One region of the Shewanella mytili genome, then DNA from elsewhere that is predicted to be linked to it. Evidence: predicted binding sites of a transcription regulator. Region 1 holds the regulator's gene; each other region holds the start of a gene.
The links. Region 1 encodes sigma-54, which starts transcription at its own class of promoters, with help from an activator protein. Its sites were predicted from a motif close to GTTGGCACGNNNNTNGNNT; they were not measured.
Positions count from the first base shown of each region.

Region 1 (7,389 bases):
GAAATACATAAACAAATTGGCTTAATAGCAGGAGCTTTCCCATGAACAAACAGGCAATCATGCCGCTAACCGCTTCGGCACTGGTATTGTTTTTAGCTGCCGGGTGCACCACGGTTAACCCCTACACCAATGAGCAACAAACCTCAAAAGCCACCAGTGGCGCCCTGATAGGTGCTGCCGCCGGCGCCATTGTGGGGGTGGCAACATCAAGCAAGCATGACCGGGGCAAAGGCGCATTGATTGGCGCAGCCTCCGGGGCTGCAGTTGGGGGCGGCGCCGGGTACTACATGGATGTTCAGGAAGCGAAACTGCGTCAACAATTGTCCGCCTCCGGCGTCAGCGTCAGCCGCAGCGGTGAGAACATCATCCTGAATATGCCTAACGAGATCACTTTTCAGGTAGACAAAACCGATTTGAGCGCCGGTGCCATGCAGGTGCTGGACAGCGTGGCCATGGTGGCCAAGGAATACCCCAAAACCCAGCTGAATGTTATCGGCCATACCGACAGCAGCGGCTCTGCCGCCTATAACTTGAGGCTGTCCCAGGTGCGGGCATCATCCGTGGGCAATTACTTGATCCAACGGGGCGTTGCCGGCCAACGGGTGGTGATGCAAGGGGCGGGTGAAGCCCATCCCGTGGCTGACAACCGCAATGCTGCCGGACGGGCGCAAAACCGCCGGGTAGAAATAGTCCTGAGCCCTTTGCCACAGTAAGGCATTATCGCTTCCTTGACTGGCATCAAGCCCGTGCGTGCATGTCGCTTTTGGCCGACTGTCACGCCGGGTAATGCTTGCCCAACTCAGTAGTTGCCAATGTTAAACATCCAGGTTTTGCCTGGGAAAAGACTGGAGCATGTGTCTGGGAAAGGGCAAGCCTGCGCTGGATGTCCTCGAGCGGTCAGCTTCCCAAAAAGAGGGTGGCTAATCCAAGAAAGGCGAACAGGCCTATCACATCGGTGATGGTGGTAAGCACCATGCTGCCGGCCAGCGCCGGGTCCACGCGCAGTCTTTTCAGCACCACCGGAATGGATGCCCCGGCCAGGCCTGCCACGGTAAGGTTTATCAGTATGGCGCCGGCAATTAACAAGGCCAGGGTAATATCGCTTTTCCACAGCCATACGGCAGTAAAAATCAGCCCGGCCCAGATAATGCCATTGAGCAAGCCGATGATCAGCTCTTTGCCCACCAACCAGCGGGTGTTGCGTTTATCAAGCTGCCCCAGTGCAATGCCGCGGATCACCAGCGCCAGCGTTTGATTGCCGGCCACGCCGCCCATGCTGGGCACGATGGTCATCAAAATGGCAACGGTGGCGTGGCGCTCCAGGGTGCCTTCAAACATGTTGGATACCGAAGCGGCCAGTAATGCGCTGAAAAGGCTGATGGTCAGCCACGATGTGCGGCGCAGGGTGCTTTTGACAATGGGGCCGAACGTATCTTCATCATCATCCATGCCGGCCATGCCCATCATGGAGTGCTCGGCGTCTTCGCGGATAACATCCACCACATCATCGACCGTGATGCGCCCCAGCAATTTGCCCTCGCTGTTTACCACGGGTGCCGACAGCCAGTCATGCCGGGCAAAACGCTGGGCGGTTTTACTGGCACTGAGATTCACCGGCACCGCTTCCAGTTGGGCATTCATCAGACTGCCTATGGTGCTGCTGGGCGGATTGGTCAGTAACTGGGCCAGCGTAATGCCGCCTTGCAATATGTTGCGCCTGTCGGCGACATACAGGGTGTCGGTTGCCTCCGGCAGGGCTTTGCGTTGCCGCAAGTAACGCAATACCACTGCAATGGTGACATCCGGCCGGATAACCACGGTATCGGTATTCATCAGGCTGCCGGCGGTGTCTTCCGGGTAAGACAGGGCCTGTTCCACCCTAGCGCGGTCTTGTACGCTCATGGCCTGCAATACTTGCCGATAGAGGGAGTCCGGCAAGCTGCGCAGCACATAGGCCAGATCATCCGTATCCATGCCGGCGGTCACTTGGGCCAGGTGTTTGGGGCTCATCATGCAGATGAGCTGATCTTTCATCTCTTCGCCCAGCTCTTCGAGGATTTCACCGCTGTTTTCATGGTCGATTAACTGCCACAGCATGTTGCGGTTTTTGGGCGGGGAGGATTCAAGAATGTGGGCGATATCGGAAGGCGCCATCTGCCGCAGCAGGTGGCGAATATAGACTAAGCGGCCGCTATCCAGCGCTTGGTTGAGGCGCTCGAGCAGTTCTGCGGTGTCAGCTTGCTTTGGAGTGTCCGCAGCCATGTTCCCTCTTTGTCAATTCTGCACTGGGGAAAATGCGCCTGACGCCGTCAGCGGTTAACTGGCTTCGTCAAAACGGGCGTTAATCAAATTGCAGATGGCTTCCATGGCCGGTTCTGCATCCGGGCCATCGGCAATCAAACGGATTTTTTTGCCCATGCCGGTTTCCAGCATCAGCAACCCCAGCACGCTGGCTGCGGATGCCTGTTTTTGCCCCTGGACCAAAAGGATGTTGGCATCAAACTCATTGGCCAATACTGCCAGTTTAGTTGCCGCCCGGGCATGTAACCCGAGTTTGTTGAGAATGGTGACTTCCCGCTCAATTCTGGCCACTTTCCAGTTCCCTGTGGCGCGCCTGCACTTTATGTTTGCTGTCGCAAAAACGTTTGGCCAATTGTTCCGTCACGTATACAGAGCGGTGCTTGCCGCCTGTACAGCCAATGGCCACGGTCAGATAACTGCGGTTATTGCGTTCCAGATGGGGCAGCCAGGTATCCAGCAGGTTTTCTATTTGCCAGATGAATTTATTCACCAGCGGCTGGCGGTTAAGAAACTCCCGTACCGGTTCGTCCAGTCCGGTAAACGGCCGCAGCTGGGGTTCCCAGTGGGGATTGGGCAAGAAACGGGCATCAAACACAAAGTCCGCTTCTGTGGGCAAACCGTATTTAAAACCAAAGGAGACAAAGTTGATCACCAGCTCTTTGGTGGCACTGCCCAGCAGAATTTCCCGCACGGCATCGCTCAGCTCATAAATATTGAGGGCGGAGGTGTCGATGTAGTGATCCATCAGTTGCGACAGGGGCATGAGTAACTTGCCTTCCTGCTCGATGGCATCTTTCAGGGAGATTTTGCTCTTGGACAAGGGGTGTAGACGCCGGGTTTCGCTGTAGCGTTTCAGCAGCACTTTATCCGAGGCGTTAAGGAAGAAACTTATCACCTCGGTGTTTTGCGGCAGTTTTTCCAGCTGGCTTTCGAGCACCTTGTCCTGATTGGGCAGGTTGCGCACATCCACGCTAATGGCCACCAGCTCGTTACTGCCGCGCAGGTTGTCCAGCAAGCTGCCAATCATGGGCAGGGGCAGGTTGTCCACACAGTAGTAACCCATGTCTTCCAGAACCCGTAACGCCACAGATTTTCCTGACCCGGAGCGCCCGGAGACAATGGCCAGTTTCATCCGTTGATCACCTGATACAGTTCTGCTTGTGAGGTGGCCTTGCGCAATTGCTTGAGCACCTGTTTGTCACTGAGTTTTTCGGCCATGGCCGATAGCGTGCTCAGGTGTTGCTGGCATTGATCTGCCGGCACCACCAAGGCAAACAGGATGTCTACCGGTTGATTGTCAATGGCATCAAAAGCAATCGGTTCGTCACATTTCACCAGCACCGCAATGGGGGCGGTGATGTCTGGCAGTCGGCCATGGGGAATGGCAATGCCATTCCCGATACCGGTGCTGCCCATTTTTTCTCTGGCCAACAGGCTTTCAAAAATGGCTTGGGATGACAGGTTTGGATACTGGGTCGCCGCGAGTTCGCTGATGAGCTCCAATACCTTTTTCTTGCTGCCGGGTGTGGCGCAGGCGGTACACTCCGGCCGCAGGACGGTACTAAGTTCCATCATGAGTATTTTGTCAGCTTTTCTTTGTATTTAATGACCTGACGATCCAATTTATCAATCAGAGCGTCGATGGCGGCGTACATGTCACTATGTTCCGCGGTGCCATGCACCTCACCACCGTTCAGATTTAGCTTGGCTTCGACTCGTTGTGTGTCTTTTTCCACAGTGAGTACAACGCGCACATTATTGATCTGTTCGAAATGGCGTTCAAGTTTTGCAAATTTACCCTCCACATAGCTTTTCAGAGAGTCAGTGATCTCAATATGATGGCCTGCCAGATTAATCTGCATAGCGGTCTCCTCCATGGGGTCATTGGCTTTACAAACTCTTACGTTGATTTGAAGGCGGGATCATCATGGCTTCGCGATATTTGGCGATGGTACGCCGGGCCACGTTGATCCCCTGCTCAGCCAGAAGCTGTGCCATTTTACTGTCGCTGAGGGGCTTTTTGGGGTTTTCAGCTGCCACCAGCTTTTTAATGAATGCCCGGATGGCGGTTGATGAGCATTCGCCGCCGTCTTCAGTGCCCACGTGGCTGGAAAAGAAATACTTGAGCTCAAAAATGCCGCGGGGGGTGTGCATGTATTTTTGAGTGGTAACCCGGGAAATGGTGGATTCATGCATGTCCACCGCCAGGGCTATATCGTTCAGTACCATGGGTTTCATGGCTTCTTCGCCGTATTCAAAAAAGCCTTGCTGAAACTGCACGATGCAGTTGGCCACTTTGAGCAGGGTATCGTTGCGGCTCTCCAGACTCTTGATAAACCATTTGGCTTCCTGCAGATGACCGCGAATGAATTGGCTGTCGGACTGGCTGCGGGCGCTGCGGGCCATGGCGGCATATTGCTGGTTGATGCTGAGTTTGGGCATGCAGTCCGGGTTGAGTTCCACCACCCAGCGGCCGTTTTTCTTCCAGACGCTGACATCCGGAATGACATATTCTTCATCCTGGGGTTGCACCAGCAGGCCAGGGCGCGGGTTAAGGGTCTGGATAAGGGCTATGGCTTCGCGCAGCTCGTCTTCCTTGAGGCGGGTTTTGCGCATCAAGGTGCGGTAGTCTTTGCTGGCAATCAGGTCAAGATACTGGCTCAGCAACATCACGGCATTTTCCAGATGGGGCGTGTCGGCAGCAAATTGTGCCAGCTGGATTAACAGGCACTCTTGTAAGTCTTTGGCTGCAATGCCAACAGGATCAAAATGTTGCACACGTTTTAGCACGGCTTCGATTTCTGCCAGCTCGATTTCCGGGTCGCCCATGGCTTCGAGGATTTCCTCGGTGCTTTGGGTCAGGTAGCCCTGATCGTCAATGGCTTCAATGATGGCGGTGGCAATGGCCCCATCGGTTTCAGAAAACGGGGTAAGATTTTTCTGCCATTCCAGATGTTCGTGCAAGCCTTCACTGGTTTCCCCTTGAAAGGGCGTGTCGTCATCCCGCAGCGGGCCGGCACTGACCGCCGGTGCCGCCGTGAACACTTCATCCCAGGTGGTATCCATGGGCAGTTCTTCGGGCAGGGATTCGTTGGTGAGGGCCTCAGGGGTTTCCACGGTAGAGCTGTCGGCAACGTCTGCTGTGGCCGGGGTGTCATCCAGGGAGGCATCCGCATTTTCGCTGTTGTCGGCGAGCTGGTTGTCTTCGGTTGTCTCCAGAAGTGGATTAGCCTCCAGCGCTTGCTGAATTTCCTGTTGTAACTCCAGTGACGACAGCTGCAACAGGCGGATGGCCTGCTGCAGTTGTGGTGTCATGGTCAGTTGTTGACCCAGTTTTAACTGGAGTGACGTCTTCATGTTACCGCTTACCCCTACATCCTGTTGTGCATTAAAAAACTTTTTTTATTTAAAGCCCTTAACGATAAAGGCCGGTGTTTGTTGTTTACTATAGCTTGAATTGTTCACCCAAGTACACTGCGCGCACTTGCTGGTTATCGAGGATCTCGGTGGGGGTGCCTTCTGCAATCAGTTGCCCGTGGCTCACAATGTAAGCATGTTCGCAGACATCCAGTGTTTCGCGCACATTGTGATCGGTAATCAGCACCCCTAAACCCCGGGAGCGCAGCTGTTCGATGATTTTCTTGATGTCAATCACCGAGATGGGGTCCACCCCGGCAAACGGCTCATCGAGCAAGATGAACTTGGGATCGGCAGCCAGTGCTCTGGCAATCTCCACCCGGCGCCGTTCCCCACCGGAGAGGGACATGCCGAAGCTGTCGCGGATGTGGGTGATGTGAAACTCTTCAAGGAGTTGCTCCAGCTGTTCTTCCCGGCCGTTTTTATCCAGATCCTTGCGGATCTGCAGTACGGCCATGATGTTGTCCCGCACGGTGAGTTTGCGAAAAATACTGGCTTCCTGGGGCAGATAACCGATGCCTTTGCGGGCACGTATGTGCATGGGTGCCAAGGTCAGTTCATCTTCATCAATGAAAATCCGGCCCTTTTCGCTTTGGATAAGCCCTACTACCATGTAAAAGGTGGTGGTTTTTCCTGCGCCATTGGGGCCGAGCAAGCCCACAATCTGCCCGGTTTTTACCGCCAGGCTGACATCTTTGACCACCATTCTTTTTTTGTAGCTCTTGGCGAGATTCTGGGCGATCAGGGTGTTACTCATTGCTGCTCCTGCCGGGGGCCGGTTTTGCCATCTTGTTGGTAATTATCCGGTTGAATGACCGTGGTTACCCGGTCGTTGCCATGACCGCTGCTGGTGGCCTGCAGTTGCTGGTTTTCCAGGTCATAGACGATTTTCTCAGCGGTGGACAGGCTGCCGTCTTGTTCCACTTTGGCGTTGCCGATGAGTGTCAGTACCCGTTTGTTGATGTGGTAGTGTATTTCGTTGGCACTGGCGTTGGCGATACGACCATCCTCCAGTTGCTTGCGAAAGGTGGCAGGTGAGCCTTTGGCCACCAAAATGCGCTCGCCGTTTTTGTCGGTATTGGAGGCGTTGAGCTCCTGGGCGGTGAGTTTCATGGAGCCTTGGGTCACGGTCACATGGCCGACGTACACCACCTGCTTGTTTTTGATGTCGGCATCTTGGGTATCGGCATTAATCTTGACTTGTTGCAACAGGTCGTTATCGATGGCCGCTGCCGACAGGCTGGCCAGAGACAAGAGTGCACCGAGAAAAAGCTTATTTGGTTTCATAGGTTCCTTTTACCTGACTAAGCAGCCTTACCTGTTGAGCATTCAGGTCGGCGTAAAGCCCCTGACCCGTGATGTTGAAATCCTGGCCGTTAACCTGAATGTGGCGGTCAGAGGTCATGATCATGCTGCCAAGATCCAACTCCAGATAACTGGTACTGATGGATTGTATGGGTTCTGTGGGACTGATGGCATCAATGATAACATTATTTTGTAACACGACCTTGTTGCTGCGTTTTTCCAGCAACCCCTGCTTGGCTGTCATGCGCCATTCGGCTTGGCCGTTATCCGGGAATATCCAGTATACCGGGTTGGTAAACACGGTACGGTCGTGCTGTTCGTAGTGTTCCATGTGCTTGGCGGTAACACGGCTGGCAATCATCCCAT
Region 1 is NZ_JBKOUD010000022.1:5,222-12,610, forward strand. It holds gene ACIDEJ_RS14805 (OmpA family protein) at 42-713, shown strand; gene mgtE (magnesium transporter) at 898-2,262, opposite strand; gene ACIDEJ_RS14815 (HPr family phosphocarrier protein) at 2,317-2,592, opposite strand; gene rapZ (RNase adapter RapZ) at 2,579-3,433, opposite strand; gene ptsN (PTS IIA-like nitrogen regulatory protein PtsN) at 3,430-3,873, opposite strand; gene hpf (ribosome hibernation promoting factor) at 3,873-4,163, opposite strand; gene ACIDEJ_RS14835 (RNA polymerase factor sigma-54) at 4,192-5,658, opposite strand; gene lptB (LPS export ABC transporter ATP-binding protein) at 5,747-6,475, opposite strand; gene lptA (lipopolysaccharide transport periplasmic protein LptA) at 6,472-7,005, opposite strand; gene lptC (LPS export ABC transporter periplasmic protein LptC) at 6,992-7,389, opposite strand, start outside.

Region 2 (7,389 bases), on a different contig from region 1:
TTGTTGTCGTCGGTTTCAGTGGCTGTTTTGCTGGCAGTTTTGTTGCAGTGGCAGATGTAAGGCAATGAGGTGCATGGTAATGGATGCAGCTTTAGCGGGGTGTAGTTGAATGTTTTAGCCGGGTTTTATGGGTAACGGATGGGAACTTGCAACTATAAAGAGACAATAAGCAGCCGTTATCAGGCTTCCACGTCATTACCCAGAGTGGAAATGGTGGAGGTTTTTCCTTTGCCGTCGTAAGTGAGGCTGCTGGCATTGCGGCTCACCTGCAGTGCTTGCGCCAGGCGGTTAACGCTGGCCGCGCACAACTCGATGAGTTTGCCGTTGGACTGGTTTTTTAATTGGCACTGCGCTAGCAGCTGCTGTGCCTGACTCACCTGTTCAGCCAAGGGCGGCGCTTTTAGCTGCGCTTTTTGCGGATGCTGGGACAATAGCTTGTCTGTTTGGGCAAGTTGCTGCAGCAATTGCTGTTTGTCTCCGGCCAGTTGCAGCAAGGTGTCGGCATTACGCTCCACCAGGGCGGTTGTTTCCTGTTCGATTAAGGCCAACAGTTGCCCCAGGGTGCCCTGTTGCTGTTGCAGCAGTTGTGACAGTGCTTGCTCTTGCGCGTGCGGCATTAAGACTCCTGGGTGAGATCTGCCATGGCGTTTTCAAACAGGCTGATGTTATTGGCCAGTTTTTCCGGATCCACTTTATAGCGACCTTCAGAAATCGCCTGTTTTATTTCAGCAATCTTTTGCATATCCATATCTGGCATGGATGCAATCCGATTTTGCATCCCCTGTAATTGTTTGGCCTGGGCGGACACAACAATGGAATCATCATCATGGGTAACAGTGGCGGCATCTGCCTGTTTGGCGGCTTTACCGTTACTCTGATTCACCGAGGCCGTTGTTTGTATCCGAGGCTGATTTTGCAGTTGTTTTATGTCCATAGCCGTATGGCTCCAGCACAGGTGTATAAGTATCTACTACTGATATCGGCAAGTTGCAGGCAGGCTTGAGCCTTTTTTTACATTTTTACCCGCACTTCTCCCACTTTGGTGATGGTGGCTTCTATCATTTTGTTTGAACGGGTGTTTTTTACCCGGATCTGTTCGCCAAGGTTACCATCTTCTGTTGCCTCACCAACAGTTTTTATCTGAAATTTTTCAGTGCGGGCAATAATGGACACCGCATCGCCCTTGCACACAAAACAGATGTTACTGCCAAAAATGGGGTAATCCTTGGGCACCCGCCGTTTTAACCGGGTGCCTATCAATTGGGCTGTGGCGTCAAACTGCTCGCCGTTTACGCTGTACTGGTCCACGTAACGCACCGCCATTTGAGCGGCAGACAGCAAAGTGCCCGGTGCCAGGGTTTCCCTGGCCACCACCACGGGATAACTGATGCTGACCCGCACCGACAAATAAAGCTGCCAAGGGTAGTCAAGATCGGGGCTTGTGCAACTCACGCGCACGGTGTTGTTGCGGCTTATCTCTCGCTCGGAGGCCAGCGCTGCTGTGAGTGGCGAGCTGCAACGGGGGATCACCAAGCGGTTGTCCAGCGTTTGCGGAATGATGCTCACTCGGGCATTGGGTGCGGGCTGAATTTTTTTTGCAACTGTCTCTTTAGCCAGGGTTTCTATGGCCGATATATCAGGAGCTACAGGTTCCTGCGCCATGGATGCGGCTGACCACAACCCTAATGTAAGATAAAAAATGTATGCTAAATTGGGTTTCATCATTTGCACGCTGGTTTGATTTGCCTATTTACACTTATACTTCAGCAGTCCAGACAGGTTGAACGAATCATGGTTGTCCGGCGTCAGAAGTTTGACTGATATGCCATATGCACAACCTCCAGCAAGTTATATGCCTTTCCGCCAAAACGAGAGGTACGTTTATTTTCCCAAGATACATAAGGCAGGCTTATGTCAGGCATTCTTGAATCAGTTAACAAGAGAACCCAACTGGTAGGGCAAAACCGCCTTGAATTGTTGTTATTCAAATTAAACGGGCGTCAGCGGTTTGGCATTAACGTGTTTAAGGTGAAAGAGGTATTGCAGTGCCCGCCGTTAACCTCGCTGCCAAAGCTCAACCCCTATGTGCGGGGTGTAGCGCACATCCGGGGCACCACCATCTCCATCATCGATTTAAGCGCAGCTACCGGCGGTCAGCCCATTGAGGATCTGAAAAACTGTTTCATTATCATCTCTGAATATAACCGCAGCATTCAGGGCTTTTTGGTGCAGTCGGTGGAACGCATCATCAACATGAACTGGTCTGCCATCATGCCACCGCCCCAGGGGGCTGGCCGATACTCCTACCTGACGGCAGTGACCGAAATTGACAATGAACTGGTGGAAATTCTCGATGTGGAGAAAATCCTCGATGAGATTTCTCCGGCCAAAACCGAAATCAGCAAAGAAGTGGACAGCGCCATCAACATCGACCGGGAGCAGAATTTCCATATCATGGTGGTGGATGATTCCGCCGTGGCCCGCAAGCAGATAGTCCGCGCCCTGTCATCACTGAACCTGCAGATTGATACCGCTAAAAATGGCAAAGAGGCGCTGGATAAACTGAAAGTCATGGCCTCAGAGGTGGATAATGTGGCTTCGGAGTTGTCGTTGATCATCTCGGATATTGAAATGCCGGAAATGGACGGTTACACCCTGACGGCAGAAATTCGTGATGATCCCAAACTGAAAGACATCAAAGTGGTCTTGCATACCTCGTTAAGCGGGGTGTTTAATCAGGCCATGGTGCAAAAAGTGGGCGCCAATGATTTTATTGCCAAATTCAATCCGGATGAGCTGGCAGCTGTTGTAGATAAATACCTGACGCTTTAATCGGTTAGGTTAAGTACAAATAATACAAAGAGAGTTGTCAGGTGACTTGTGTTGCCGGCAACGCTGAGGTATAACGCAGCGTTTGTGTGTTTATAGCGCGTGGTTATACGGCAGTATGTTTGATGGAAAACGGGATACCAAGGTGCTAGATAAATCTCTTGCAGAAACCGAGTACAATCAGTTCCGCCTATTTCTGGAACAACATAGCGGCATTGTGCTGGGAGAGAACAAGCAATATCTGGTACGCAGTCGCCTGGCGCCTTTGATGGGCAAACACGGACTGCCGTCGTTATCTGAAGTGGTAAAGCAGTCAATGCGCCCCACGGAGCGACAGTTGCGGGCAGAAGTGATAGATGCCATGACCACCAACGAAACCCTGTGGTTTCGCGATCGTTACCCCTTTGAATTGCTCTATGGCAATATCCTGCCGCAGTATAACCGCTTGGGGCGGCCGCTTAAAATCTGGTCGGCTGCCTGCTCCTCCGGTCAGGAGCCGTACTCACTGGCCATGACCATCTTGGAATACCAGCAGCGCCGTTTGGGCGCGTTGGCCGATGGCGCGTCCATTTTGGCGACCGATTTGTCTCCTTCCATGCTGGAGCGCTGCAAGCAGGCGGAGTATGACAGCCTTGCCCTTGGCCGCGGCTTGTCTGATGAGCGCAAGCGTCAGTTTTTTGATGCCCTGCCCAACGGCAATATGCGGGTGAAGGATAATGTGAAACGGTTGGTGAACTTCAGGGCGCACAATTTGCTGGAAAGCTACAGCCTGCTGGGCAAGTTTGACATCATCTTTTGCCGCAACGTGCTGATTTATTTCTCACCGGAAGCCAAAACCAAAATCCTGCGGCAATTTGCTGCCGCCCTTAACCCCAAAGGCATCCTGTTTTTGGGGGCGTCAGAGTCCATTGCCGGGCTGTCTGATGATTTTGACATGGTGCGTTGCAACCCGGGCATTTATTTCCAGCGTAAAAATTAAAAATAACATACTGATTATCAAACAATTAAAAATGCCAGCTTTTAATGCTGGCATTTTTATTGCCTGTGTTTTGCCAAATGCCGTTGGGGGTTCCGGCTTGAGGCAATATCCACAAATAGTTGACTCTTATTTGGCACATAGTTTGCTTTGTTTTGACAAACCATCCGGCGAGAGGCGTTTTTATGGCGATAAGTTTTGACAAGGCGTTGGGGATCCACCAATACACGTTAGGCATTCGGGCCCAGCGTGCAGAGGTGCTGTCCGGCAATATTGCCAATGCCGACACCCCGAATTATCGCGCTAAGGATGTGGATTTTTCCGCCGCACTGCAAAGTGCCCGAAGCCAGCAGCAGGGACGGCAAATGGTGACCACCTCGGAAAAACATTTCGATATGAAATCCCTGGTGCAGGAAAACGTCAAGTTTCGCATCCCCAATCAACCGGATACCGGCGATGGCAACACGGTGGACATGCAGGAAGAGCAACAGGCCTTCATGCAAAATGCGCTGGAGTACCAGATGTCGCTCGGGTTTCTCAGCGGTAAGTTTTCCGGCATGAAAAAAGCCATCAGAGGAGATTGATAATGGGATTATTCAATATCTTTAACATTGCCGGCTCCGGCATGTCGGCCCAGTCTGTGCGGCTTAACACCACCGCCAGCAACATTGCCAATGCCGATGCGGTATCCAGCAGCGTTGATAAAACCTACAAGGCGCGCCATCCCGTTTTTGAAGCGGAGCTGGCCAAGGCAACCAGTGGCCAGCAGCAGCCCGAAAGCGCTGCGGTCAGAGTTGCGGGAATTGTGGAAAGTGATAAACCGTTGGTGAAGGAATATGCCCCGGATCATCCGCTGGCCGATAACGACGGTTACATCTACAAGCCCAATGTTAACGTGGTGGAAGAGATGGCCGACATGATTTCCGCCTCCCGCTCCTACCAGATGAACGTGCAGGTGGCTGATGCCACCAAGTCCATGCTGCAGCAAACGCTGCGCCTTGGCGAATAAGAGGAGATAGGCAGTGGCCATAGGTTCTGTAACATCATCCACAACTGATACCAGCAGTACCAGTGCTACAGACAGTACTGCAAAGAAAACCAATAACAACTCACTGAGCCAGGAAGATTTCTTTGCCTTATTGAGTGCCCAGTTGTCCATGCAGGATCCGTCCAATCCGGTGGATAACGACCAGATGATTTCCCAGATGGCCTCGTTTTCCACAGTGGATGGCATTAATAAGCTCAATGATGAAATCACCAACCTCAATACGGTGATGACCTCCAGCCAGGCATTGCAGGCATCAGGCCTTATTGGCCAGAAAGTGCTGGTGCCCTCGGGCAGCGCGTACATTTCGGCCACCGAGCCTACCGTGCGCGGGGTGATAAGTACCACCGAACCCATTAACGCCATCAAGATGTCGGTGGAGGATGCCAGTGGCCAGGTGGTGCGTACCTTTACCGTAGACGGCAGCAATGGCGGCAATATCGACGTGGAATGGGATGGCCTGGATGATAGTGGCAATACCATGGCACCGGGCACGTACACCCTTAAAGCCAACGGGGTGGTGGACGGGGTTTCTGAAGATCTTTACGTGAGCACTTACGGCCATGTCAGCAGTGTGTCGCTGAATTCGACTACGGGCGCCGTGGTGAACATTCGGGGAATTGGTGGCGTATCGCTGTCGGATGTTTTAGCCGTTTCTGAAAGTTAAGTTTTGCGCCGGGTCAGGCCGGACAACAGTATTTATAAAAGAGGTGGATTATGTCTTTCAATATTGCTCTGAGTGGGATCAATGCGGCGCAAAAAGATCTCAATACAACCGCAAATAACATCGCGAACGTCAATACCGTGGGCTTTAAGGAGTCTCGGGCCGAGTTTGCCGATGTGTATGCCAGCTCTATTTTCTCCAACAGCAAAACCGCCGTGGGTGGCGGGGTGACCACCACCCAGGTGGCACAGCAGTTCCATGAGGGCAATCTTAAGTCCACCAGCAATGCGCTGGACATGGCCATTAGCGGCAACGGTTTTTTTGTCACCTCATCATCCATTGATGCCCAGGATTTCTCCTTTACCCGTGCCGGTGCCTTCAAGCGCGACCCCAACGGCTTTTTGGTTGACTCCCAGGACAACTATCTGCAGTGTTTTCAGGTGGATTCAGACGGTAATTCCGCATCGGTGAGCCTGAGTACCACCAAACCCGTACAGGTGCCGGATACCGCCGGTAGCCCGCAGGCAACCCAGAATGTGGCCATGAGCATGAACCTGAACTCCAACGCTGACGCGCTGGACCCGGCCGCGTTTAATCCGGCAGATTCTTCCACCTTCAATAACTCCACTGCGGTGACCATTTATGATTCGCTGGGTGAGTCCCATACCCTGACGTCCTATTTTGTGAAACCCGAAAATGGTGCCTATACCGGCGAAAGCAACTGGGTGGTGTTTTACGCGGTGGATGGCAAACAGGTGGATCTGGACGGCAGCGCCGGAACTTATCAGACCGACACCGACGGTGACGGTACTCCGGATAACAGCGGTACGGCGCAAACCACCGGCGGTTGGGTGGGCTCGGTGCTGACCTTTGATGCCACCGGTGCTTATAAGGGGTCTGATCCGGCCATACTGACCACTGCCCAGTTGGGGATTGGCGGTGCCAACGTGTTGAGCGCTTCGGCAGACGGCTCCCAGCAAATTTCCATCAGCTTTAACAAGCCCACCCAGTATGCGGAAAGTTTTGGCACCACGGAAATGACTCAAGACGGCATTACCGTTGGGCGCCTGACCAATGTGGAAGTGGGCAGCGATGGCTTGATATCCGCCAAATACAGTAACGGTTCCACCGTGCCATTGGCCCGGGTGGCGCTGGTGCGTTTTGCCAACGAGCAGGGGCTTACCCAGGTGGGCAACACCTCCTGGAAAGCCAGTCTGGAATCCGGCGAAGCCCTGGCCGGTGAAGCCAACAGCGGCGTATTCGGCTCCATCAAATCCTCCTATCTGGAAGGCTCCAACGTGGATTTGACCACCGAGCTGGTGGATCTTATCTCTGCCCAGCGTAACTTCCAGGCCAACTCCCGAACTCTGGAAGTGAACAATACCCTGCAACAGACCGTATTGCAGATCCGTTAATGGGTTTCACCCAACGGTAAAGCTTGGTTTAAAGCGGCAACTTCTTGCCGCTTTTCTTTTGTTGTTTCCCCAATCACCTGTTTTCCCTGCCGTTCTTTTTCCATGGAGCAGAAAATCTGCTGGCATGGAGTTTGCTTAATTGAGCATAAGCGCATTTTTTGACGGGGCAACTGGTGGACAAATTCCTCTACATCGCAATGACCGGCGCCAAGCAGAACATGGATGCACTGGCGGTACGGGCAAATAACCTGGCCAATGCCAATACCGATGGTTTCAAGGCGGATATGGCGCAGGCCCGCTCCATGCAGGCTTTTGGCGAAGGGTTGCCCTCTCGGGTATTTGCCATGACCGAACTGCCATCATCGGATTTCTCCTCCGGAGCATTGCATACCACCGGGCGGGATCTGGACATTGCTGTTAAAGACCAGGGCTGGATTGCGGTGCAGGCAGATGATGGCCG
Region 2 is NZ_JBKOUD010000001.1:244,473-251,861, forward strand. It holds gene flgN (flagellar export chaperone FlgN) at 180-617, opposite strand; gene flgM (flagellar biosynthesis anti-sigma factor FlgM) at 617-934, opposite strand; gene flgA (flagellar basal body P-ring formation chaperone FlgA) at 1,012-1,722, opposite strand; gene ACIDEJ_RS01075 (chemotaxis protein CheV) at 1,912-2,832, shown strand; gene ACIDEJ_RS01080 (CheR family methyltransferase) at 2,948-3,808, shown strand; gene flgB (flagellar basal body rod protein FlgB) at 3,991-4,389, shown strand; gene flgC (flagellar basal body rod protein FlgC) at 4,392-4,814, shown strand; gene ACIDEJ_RS01095 (flagellar hook assembly protein FlgD) at 4,828-5,517, shown strand; gene flgE (flagellar hook protein FlgE) at 5,568-6,929, shown strand; gene flgF (flagellar basal-body rod protein FlgF) at 7,103-7,389, shown strand, end outside.
Region 2: the regulator sigma-54 is predicted to act here: its motif matches at 3,938-3,956, upstream of flgB (flagellar basal body rod protein FlgB).

Region 3 (7,389 bases), on a different contig from region 1:
AGTGGTGAGGCGCCCCTACTCATGAATTGATTCAGTACATCTGTGTTGGCAGCGCTAAATAATGGGCCAATCAATAAGCCAAGCAAAGGACGCCATATGAATGGCGTCCAAGTGACAGGGGCGTTGGCTAGTTTGCAAACGGCTGTGGTTTGGGCGTTGCAGCCGTTGATGGTGGCAGGATGGGCAGGGTAATTTGTGGTTGCTCCCCGGTGAGTGATTTTAAAAACGCCACCACTTGGGTGGTTTCTTCCGGCGTGAATTTTTGCCCAAGCTGGAGATCTGACATGGTATTTACCGACTCTTCCAGTGACCATACGCTGCCATCGTGGAAATAGGGATATGTCAGCTCAATATTACGCAGGGTGGGAACCTTAAACACCATTTTATCGGCTTCTTTACCGGTAACGCCTTTACGTCCTTCCGCCGGATTATTGGTGTGGAACGGTTTGATAAGGCCCATTTTCATGTACATGGTGCCACCGACAGCCGGTCCATTATGGCAAGCGACACAGCCACGGTTTTTAAAGATGTCGTAACCGGCTTTGGCATCGCTACTGATGGCTTGTTGATCACCGGCCAAGTATTTGTCGAACGGGCTGTTGGGTGTCACCAGGGTTTTTTCAAAGGCGGCAATGGCATCGGTAATATGGTCGATATCAATCTTGTCGCTGCCATATACTTTGCGGAAATGTTCCCGATATGCCGGCATGGAAGCCACGGTTTCAACGGCAAGCTCATGGGTAAAGCCCATCTCTTTGGGATTGGCAATGGGGCCTCCGGCCTGTTCTTGCAAGTCTTTTGCCCGGCCATCCCAGAATTGCGCCAGCATAAAATCCGCATTGAGCACGGTTGGCGCGTTAATCGGCCCCTGTTGCCAGCGATCGCCTATGGAGGTGGGCAGGGCATCCACACCGCCCATGGACAGGTTATGACAGGAGTTGCAGGAGATGAAGCCTGACTTGGACAGCCGAGGTTCGAAATAGAGCATTTTACCCAACGCCACTTTGTCAGGTTCAGTCATCTTTGCCGGGTGAATGATCTCGATGGGTTCAGCAGCGTTGGCCACACCACAGCCCAGTACGGCGGAGATGGCCAGTAATAATGCCGGATATTTCATTTAAGTCCCTCTACAGACCGAGAAAAGTAATCGTCATCATAGTGGGTTAGTGTGAGAGGTAAAAGCCATTCCTGCCATTGGGAACGGCCTTTTATGCTGATCAAGATCAAAAAAATTGCTTATGTTTGCAAGTAGTTGTCATTTGCCACTTACCGGAGGGAAAATCTGCTTCAAGGCAAGTGGCAAGGTGTGGAATATGGCAGGTTCAACGGGCACTGACCACGGTTTTCCCAATCGGTGTCAGGCTCAATAATGCCAGTTTCAAATGCTGGATCCCGAACGGGATGCCGATAACCGTGATGAAACATGCCAATGCATGGGTGATATGGCCGATTGCCAGCCAAATCCCGAAGAGCAGGAACCAAATGATATTGCCAATCATCCCCAGAGCACCGGTACCAACATCCTCCCGACCGAGCAGTTGCTCCCGGCTGACATGTTCCTGACCAAAGGGCCAAAATGCCAGTTCTCCAATCACAAAGCAGGCGCGGCCGAAAGGAATGCCGATGATGCTGATAAAGCACAATAATCCTGCCAGCCACCAGGCAAGCCCCATAACAAAGCCGCCGAGGATGAACCAAGCAATATTAAAAAGTAAACGCAAAACAGCCATATTGTGTTCCCGTGGTAGTGTTCAATACAAATCTTATCTGAGTTATGCGATAACTATGCCACTTTGTAACTAATTGATTTTAGATTAAATAAATTGATTTTTTAGAATGGCATTTCCCATAAATGGGCAAATTCACCAATTAATGGCCTGTTTGCTATTTGCCCCTTTTGGCATGGCATTTACAATGGCGCCTTAGGGCTTTTTCATGTGGTTACAGGGCGGTGAATCGTGCAGCTGGCGCATACTCCGGTAATGTCGTTTACGTTTTCAGGGTTTCATTTTTATCTGAAGCGGGATGACCTGTTACATCCTCAATTTAGTGGCAACAAAGCCCGTAAATTCCGTTATTTCCTGGAGCATGATTTCCCCGGTACCCAAATGCTGGTGGGGTATGGTTCAGCTCAGGCAAATTCGCTGTATTCCATGGCGGCGCTGGCGGCATTAAAAGGCTGGCAGTTACGCTTTTATGTGGATCATCTGCCGCAATGGCTACAGGCGGCACCGGCGGGAAATTATCAGGCGGCACTGGCTTTGGGGGCAGAGGTGATTGCGCTTCCTGCGCAGCTCAGGCAAGGACTCGGCATGGGAGAATATCTGCAGCAACAGATATTACCTTGTCTGCCGGGCGCACTTTTCATACCGGAAGGCGGACGTTGCCAGCAGGCCGAATATGGTGTGCGGCAACTGGCTCAGGAAATCGGCCAATGGGCAACGGGCTCTGGCATTAAAGGTTTGAAGGTGTTTTTACCATCGGGCACTGGTACTACCGCGTTGTATTTGGCCACATATTTTTACGAGCAACAGGCGGATATAGAAGTTCTTACATGTGCGGTGGTCGGCGGTGATGACTATTTGCAGCAGCAGTTTGCCATGTTATCCCAAACGGCAGAATGTTACCCCACGTTACTGACCCCAAAGAAAAAGTACCACTTTGGCAAATTGTATCCAGAGTTTTATCGTATATGGCAGCAACTTTGCCATACGGGCATTGCATTTGAATTGCTTTATGATCCCTTAGGTTGGCTGCTGTTACTGGATTATAAAAAGCGCCACCCACAACAACCCGTGCTGTATTTGCATCAGGGAGGGTTATTGGGCAACGCTTCCATGTTGCCAAGGTATCGGCGCAAGTTTGGTGAGTGATTACCCGTTACAACAATTTGTTTCTCTTAAGGATTTTATGGGTGCGTTGTGCCAGCACCTGCAGGTTTCTAATATCCCGCAGGGTAGGCATTTGCTGGGTTAACATGGACTCCCAGTAACTGGTTTCACTATCCAGCATTTCCAGCATTTTTTTGGAGCAGCCGCGACAATCCCCGGCACAGAGCGTCGTTTCCGGCAGATGAAATGGAATTTGCCGCCGGATCTCCTGGATAAGCAGTGCCATGGCATCGTGGCAGTCAGGTTTGTGCAATTGTAGGCTCGGTGGTTAACAGGAAGTCCAGTATAAAACGCGGTTATTTTTTATGTGAGCCAATTTTTGAAAAATGCGGAATGGTTGGTAATTGCCATTTGGTCAGGCAGTTATCCGAATTCGGATGACAGCCTGAGCCAAATGTAATGTTTGCCCGATTGCCGAACGTGTTTATCGGTCCAATCTGCGTGCTGCATTCGGTAGGTGAGAGGATTATTTACCGAAAGGGCGATAACGCGGTTTATTTGTTGGCGCTGACCAGCCATTTCATGAATGAGATGACTTCACTGCGCTTTGAGAAGGTTCTTTTATTCTTGCCTTTTCTGTCAGTAAAGGCGATAGAATTTTTATTGATGGAAATTGAATCTACAGGGAAGTTTACTGTGATTTCATGTCCGTCTACTTTGTATGACATAGGCCACACTCCTTTTTTACTTTAATCAGCCCTGAGGCTTATACTTTATAACTATAGAATATCCTTAGCTTTTTTAGCAAAAGAACTCATTTTTGCAGAATTACACTGTAATCAGGTTTACGGTAAATATCAAGGGTGCGCCAGTGGTCTGCAGTTGCACGCCATTCCCTTGCATTTTGCGCCATTTCTTGAACGCTGTTACTTCATCACAGGTTTATGACAACAGTATGATAGGGTTGGTTCCACAGCAATAATGTGGGGCAGTTAATAAAAAACAGTTAAAAAATATGCGGTTGCTCCCATAAACCACTTACAGTTTGCCATTGATGGCCCTATGGACATCACGCTGGCTGTTTGCGTTTGCGGTAACGGGTGTTGAGGAATACTGCCCGCCATTGGTGGTTGGCGGGCAGTATTAGGCATTAAGGATTTAACGGTGCCAGTGGCGAGGCTTTAGTGGTGTGTTGTCCCGGCTGCTGGCGTAACTGTTTTAATGCCTGTTGCAACGCCAGATACAAGGGACCGGTGTCAGCAGGTGTGCGGCCATAATGGGCAGCCTGTAACTGGCGAGCAATGGCGGCAAGCGGCGCTGATACCTGTGAAAGTTGCGCCAGCGTGGTATTGCTGCCAGTGATGGCGGACACTTCCTGTAACAGGGCGGTGAGCACCTGTGGTACATGATCCTGTTTGATGGCTGCCGTTAATGACACGCCGGTGGCTGCGGGTTCTGGTACCGGGATGGCATCAAGGTGGCCTACTGCGGCTTTTTTTGCACGTAGCCATAAAAACAGGGTGATTAGCCACAAGGCTGCCAATGCTAGGCTGACATAGGGCCAGAAACCGGCATCAATGTGGGGTTGCACAGCGGACGCGTTAATGGTGGGCAGCGGTGCATTACTGGCCGCTTCCACCGTGATGTGCCGGGCCGGCAGGGTGGCGTATTGCTGTTTTTCCAGATGGGGGTTCCACCAACCCACCTTGATTTCCGGCAAGGTATAACGCCCGGCCTTGGCGGGCACCATGGCAATGGTTTGGCTGAGCTTCGCAACGGTTTGTCCGTCCCGCAGATACGTTTTTCTAAGCGGTTTTTCCGGATAACTGCGAATGTCTGGCGGCAGGGAGAGGCTGAAATCCGGCAAGCTGGTTTCATCTGCATTGGCCGCCAGCAGGGTGATATTGCGGGTAATGGGCTGTCCGGCCGTGTAGTGGGGTTTATCCTGCCAGTCTTCTTGCAGGGTGACCAAATCGGCCACCAGCCAGTTGCCTACGTACTGGGACGGCACCGGTTTAATGGTCACAATGGTGCTGTCGCCCTGGGCCTGTACCGGACGGCTTTCCTGAAAGGAGAACATGCCGCTGCTTGGGGCATTCATCAGTACATCCCCAGAAAAATTGACGCCGCTTATCAGCAACTCGCCCGGGTTATCCGCCACGATGCTGTAGGTGCGTTCAATGACCCGGTAACGCCGGCCATTGACAATGGCACTGCTGTCCTTGTCATCGCCAATCTGTTTTATCTGGGCACCTTCAATATTGGGGGTGGACAATACCCCCCGCTGTAAATCCACCGCCAAGTAGAGCTTGACCTTGTAGGTCAGTAGCTGGCCCACATAGGCTTCATGACTGGAAATGCTGGTTTGCAGGAACAGGTTTTTCATCTGTTGCGGCACGCTTCCGGCCTTGAGCACCTGAAGCTGGATGGGGTTGGATTTGACGCCATTGATTTCAAGGGCGGGGATCTCCACGTCTCCTGCCTGTTTGGGGGAGATCAGAATTTGCCAGCGGGTTTCCTTGCGGGTATCAAAATTGATGATTTGGGTGCTGCGCCCCACACTGGTACGCCCCACAACGAAGTGTTGCAGCAGCGCCGAGGTGTCCAGTGCCTGGCTGGACAGGTCATCATCGGCCACGACGGTCAGTGCCACGTATTCCCCTTGCACCACGGGGTTTTTGTCCACCGATGACTGAAGTTCGGTCAACGCCAGTGCTTTTAGCGGCAAGATTGCCGCCAGCAGCAGCCATAACGAGAAACGAAGTTTTACCACTGTTGTTGTTCCTTGGGTATGTCGCCGCGTTGACGGCGTTTTTGATATTCAAGTTGCATCTTGTTGCGCAGCAGTATGGCCGGATCATCGGTAACCATTTTCAATGCCCGCTCCATGTCAGCAGGGAGCGGTGGTTGCGCTGTTGCACTGGAAGGGGATACGGCACCCTCTGCAGGCGGTGTTGATGCCTGGGCTTGTGCTTGGGCTTGTGCTCGGGCTTGAGCATTAAGAGCCTGCTGGCGGTTTTGCTTGTCTGTGCCAAAGGCATTCTCTTGCTGCACTACAGCCTGCATTTGTGGCGCTGGCGGGGGGGGCGCTGCATCCAATGTCCGGGATTGCCCGGATTGTGAGCCAGATGTGGCAGGCGTTGATGGGTTGTCCGGTGATGAAGATGATGCCTTCGCATCGCTTTGCCGTTTTTCAGCAGGGGCGTTGCTTGCAGGCTTACCGTCGGGCGTGGCATCAGTTGCCGCTTGCCCGTTGTCCTTAGCGCTTGATGTCTCGTCGTTTGGTTTGCCATTTTGCTTGTTTTGCCGGTCACCTTGAGGGGACTGACGGTTTTGCTGATCACCTTTTTGCTGCGGTGATGAGGGGGATTGCTGCGGTTGTGTTGCCCCATCATCCGTTGCATTCTGCTGTTGCTGTTGCTGTTGCTGTTGCTGTTGCTGTTGCTGTTGCTGTTGCTGTTGCTGTAGCAGTTTTTCCGCCAGTTGCTGATTGGCCTTGGCATCGCCGAGCTCGGGGTTTTGTTGCAATGCCGCCTGATAACGTTTGAGCGCCTCCTGATAGCGTCCAAGTTGCATCAGGGCATTGCCTTGATTGAAGGCGCCGTTGGCGGATGCATCTTTGGCAAAGGCCTTGAGGGCGCCCTCATAATCCCCGGCGCGGTAAAGGGCGCTGCCTTGCCAGGCCGGATTGGCAAACTTGTCGGCGGCCTTCGGGTAATCTTGTTGTTTGAATGCCTGCATGCCTTGCTGATCCGCATTGCGCCACAAGTCATCCCAACTGCTGGCTTGTGCCGGGGGCGTTAACAGTGTGCCACACAAGGGCAACACAAGCAGCCAGAGCGGCAAGCCATAACGGAAGGCGGCCAGTGCCGGCAATAGCAGTAACAGTGCCAGATAAGGGCCAAGATCCACCCAGGTGTCGCCGTGAAGCTCTGTGGCTTTGGCCGTATCATCCTGGCTTAGCCAGTGCTGCAACCGGGTAAGGTCGCTACCATCGTTGGCAAACGCAAACATGCGGCCATGGCTGCTTTGGGCCAGCTCATGCAATTGCTGGTATGGCGTTTGCGGCAGCACCAACTGGTTACTGCTGTCACGCAACAGTTGCCCGTCTGGCAGGCGTACCGGTGCCCCTTGCGCCGAGCCCAATGCCAGAATGCCCAGCCGGTAAGCGCTGTCTTTTAAGGTGGCTTTGGCCGCGTTGAACTGCTCGTTGTTAACCCCATCCGTGATCAGTATGATGTCGCCGCTAAGATGCCCCCCTTGGGAGAGCAGGTCTTTGGCCTGACTGAGGGCCGCTGGCAGGTTGGACCCCAATACGGGCATGATTTCCGGGCTCAGGGTGGGCAAAAGGTTCAGCAAGGTGTTGTTATCCCGGGTCAGGGGACTTATCACAAACGCATCCCCCGCGTAAGCGACCAGACCGCTTTCACCGCTTTTCAGCGCCTTTAGCAGATCGGTCACCCGAAATCTTGCCTGGGTCAAACGGTTGGGGGCCAGGTCGGTGGCATACATGGACAGCGACATGTCCATGACAATCACCCGGCCCTCGGTGGAGGCA
Region 3 is NZ_JBKOUD010000007.1:111,264-118,652, reverse strand. It holds gene ACIDEJ_RS08910 (cytochrome-c peroxidase) at 128-1,117, opposite strand; gene ACIDEJ_RS08905 (YccF domain-containing protein) at 1,323-1,730, opposite strand; gene ACIDEJ_RS08900 (pyridoxal-phosphate dependent enzyme) at 1,983-2,873, shown strand; gene ACIDEJ_RS08895 (hypothetical protein) at 2,881-3,144, opposite strand; gene ACIDEJ_RS08890 (hypothetical protein) at 3,386-3,559, opposite strand; gene ACIDEJ_RS08885 (BatD family protein) at 3,982-5,604, opposite strand; gene ACIDEJ_RS08880 (vWA domain-containing protein) at 5,598-7,389, opposite strand, start outside.
Region 3: the regulator sigma-54 is predicted to act here: its motif matches at 1,775-1,793, upstream of ACIDEJ_RS08905 (YccF domain-containing protein).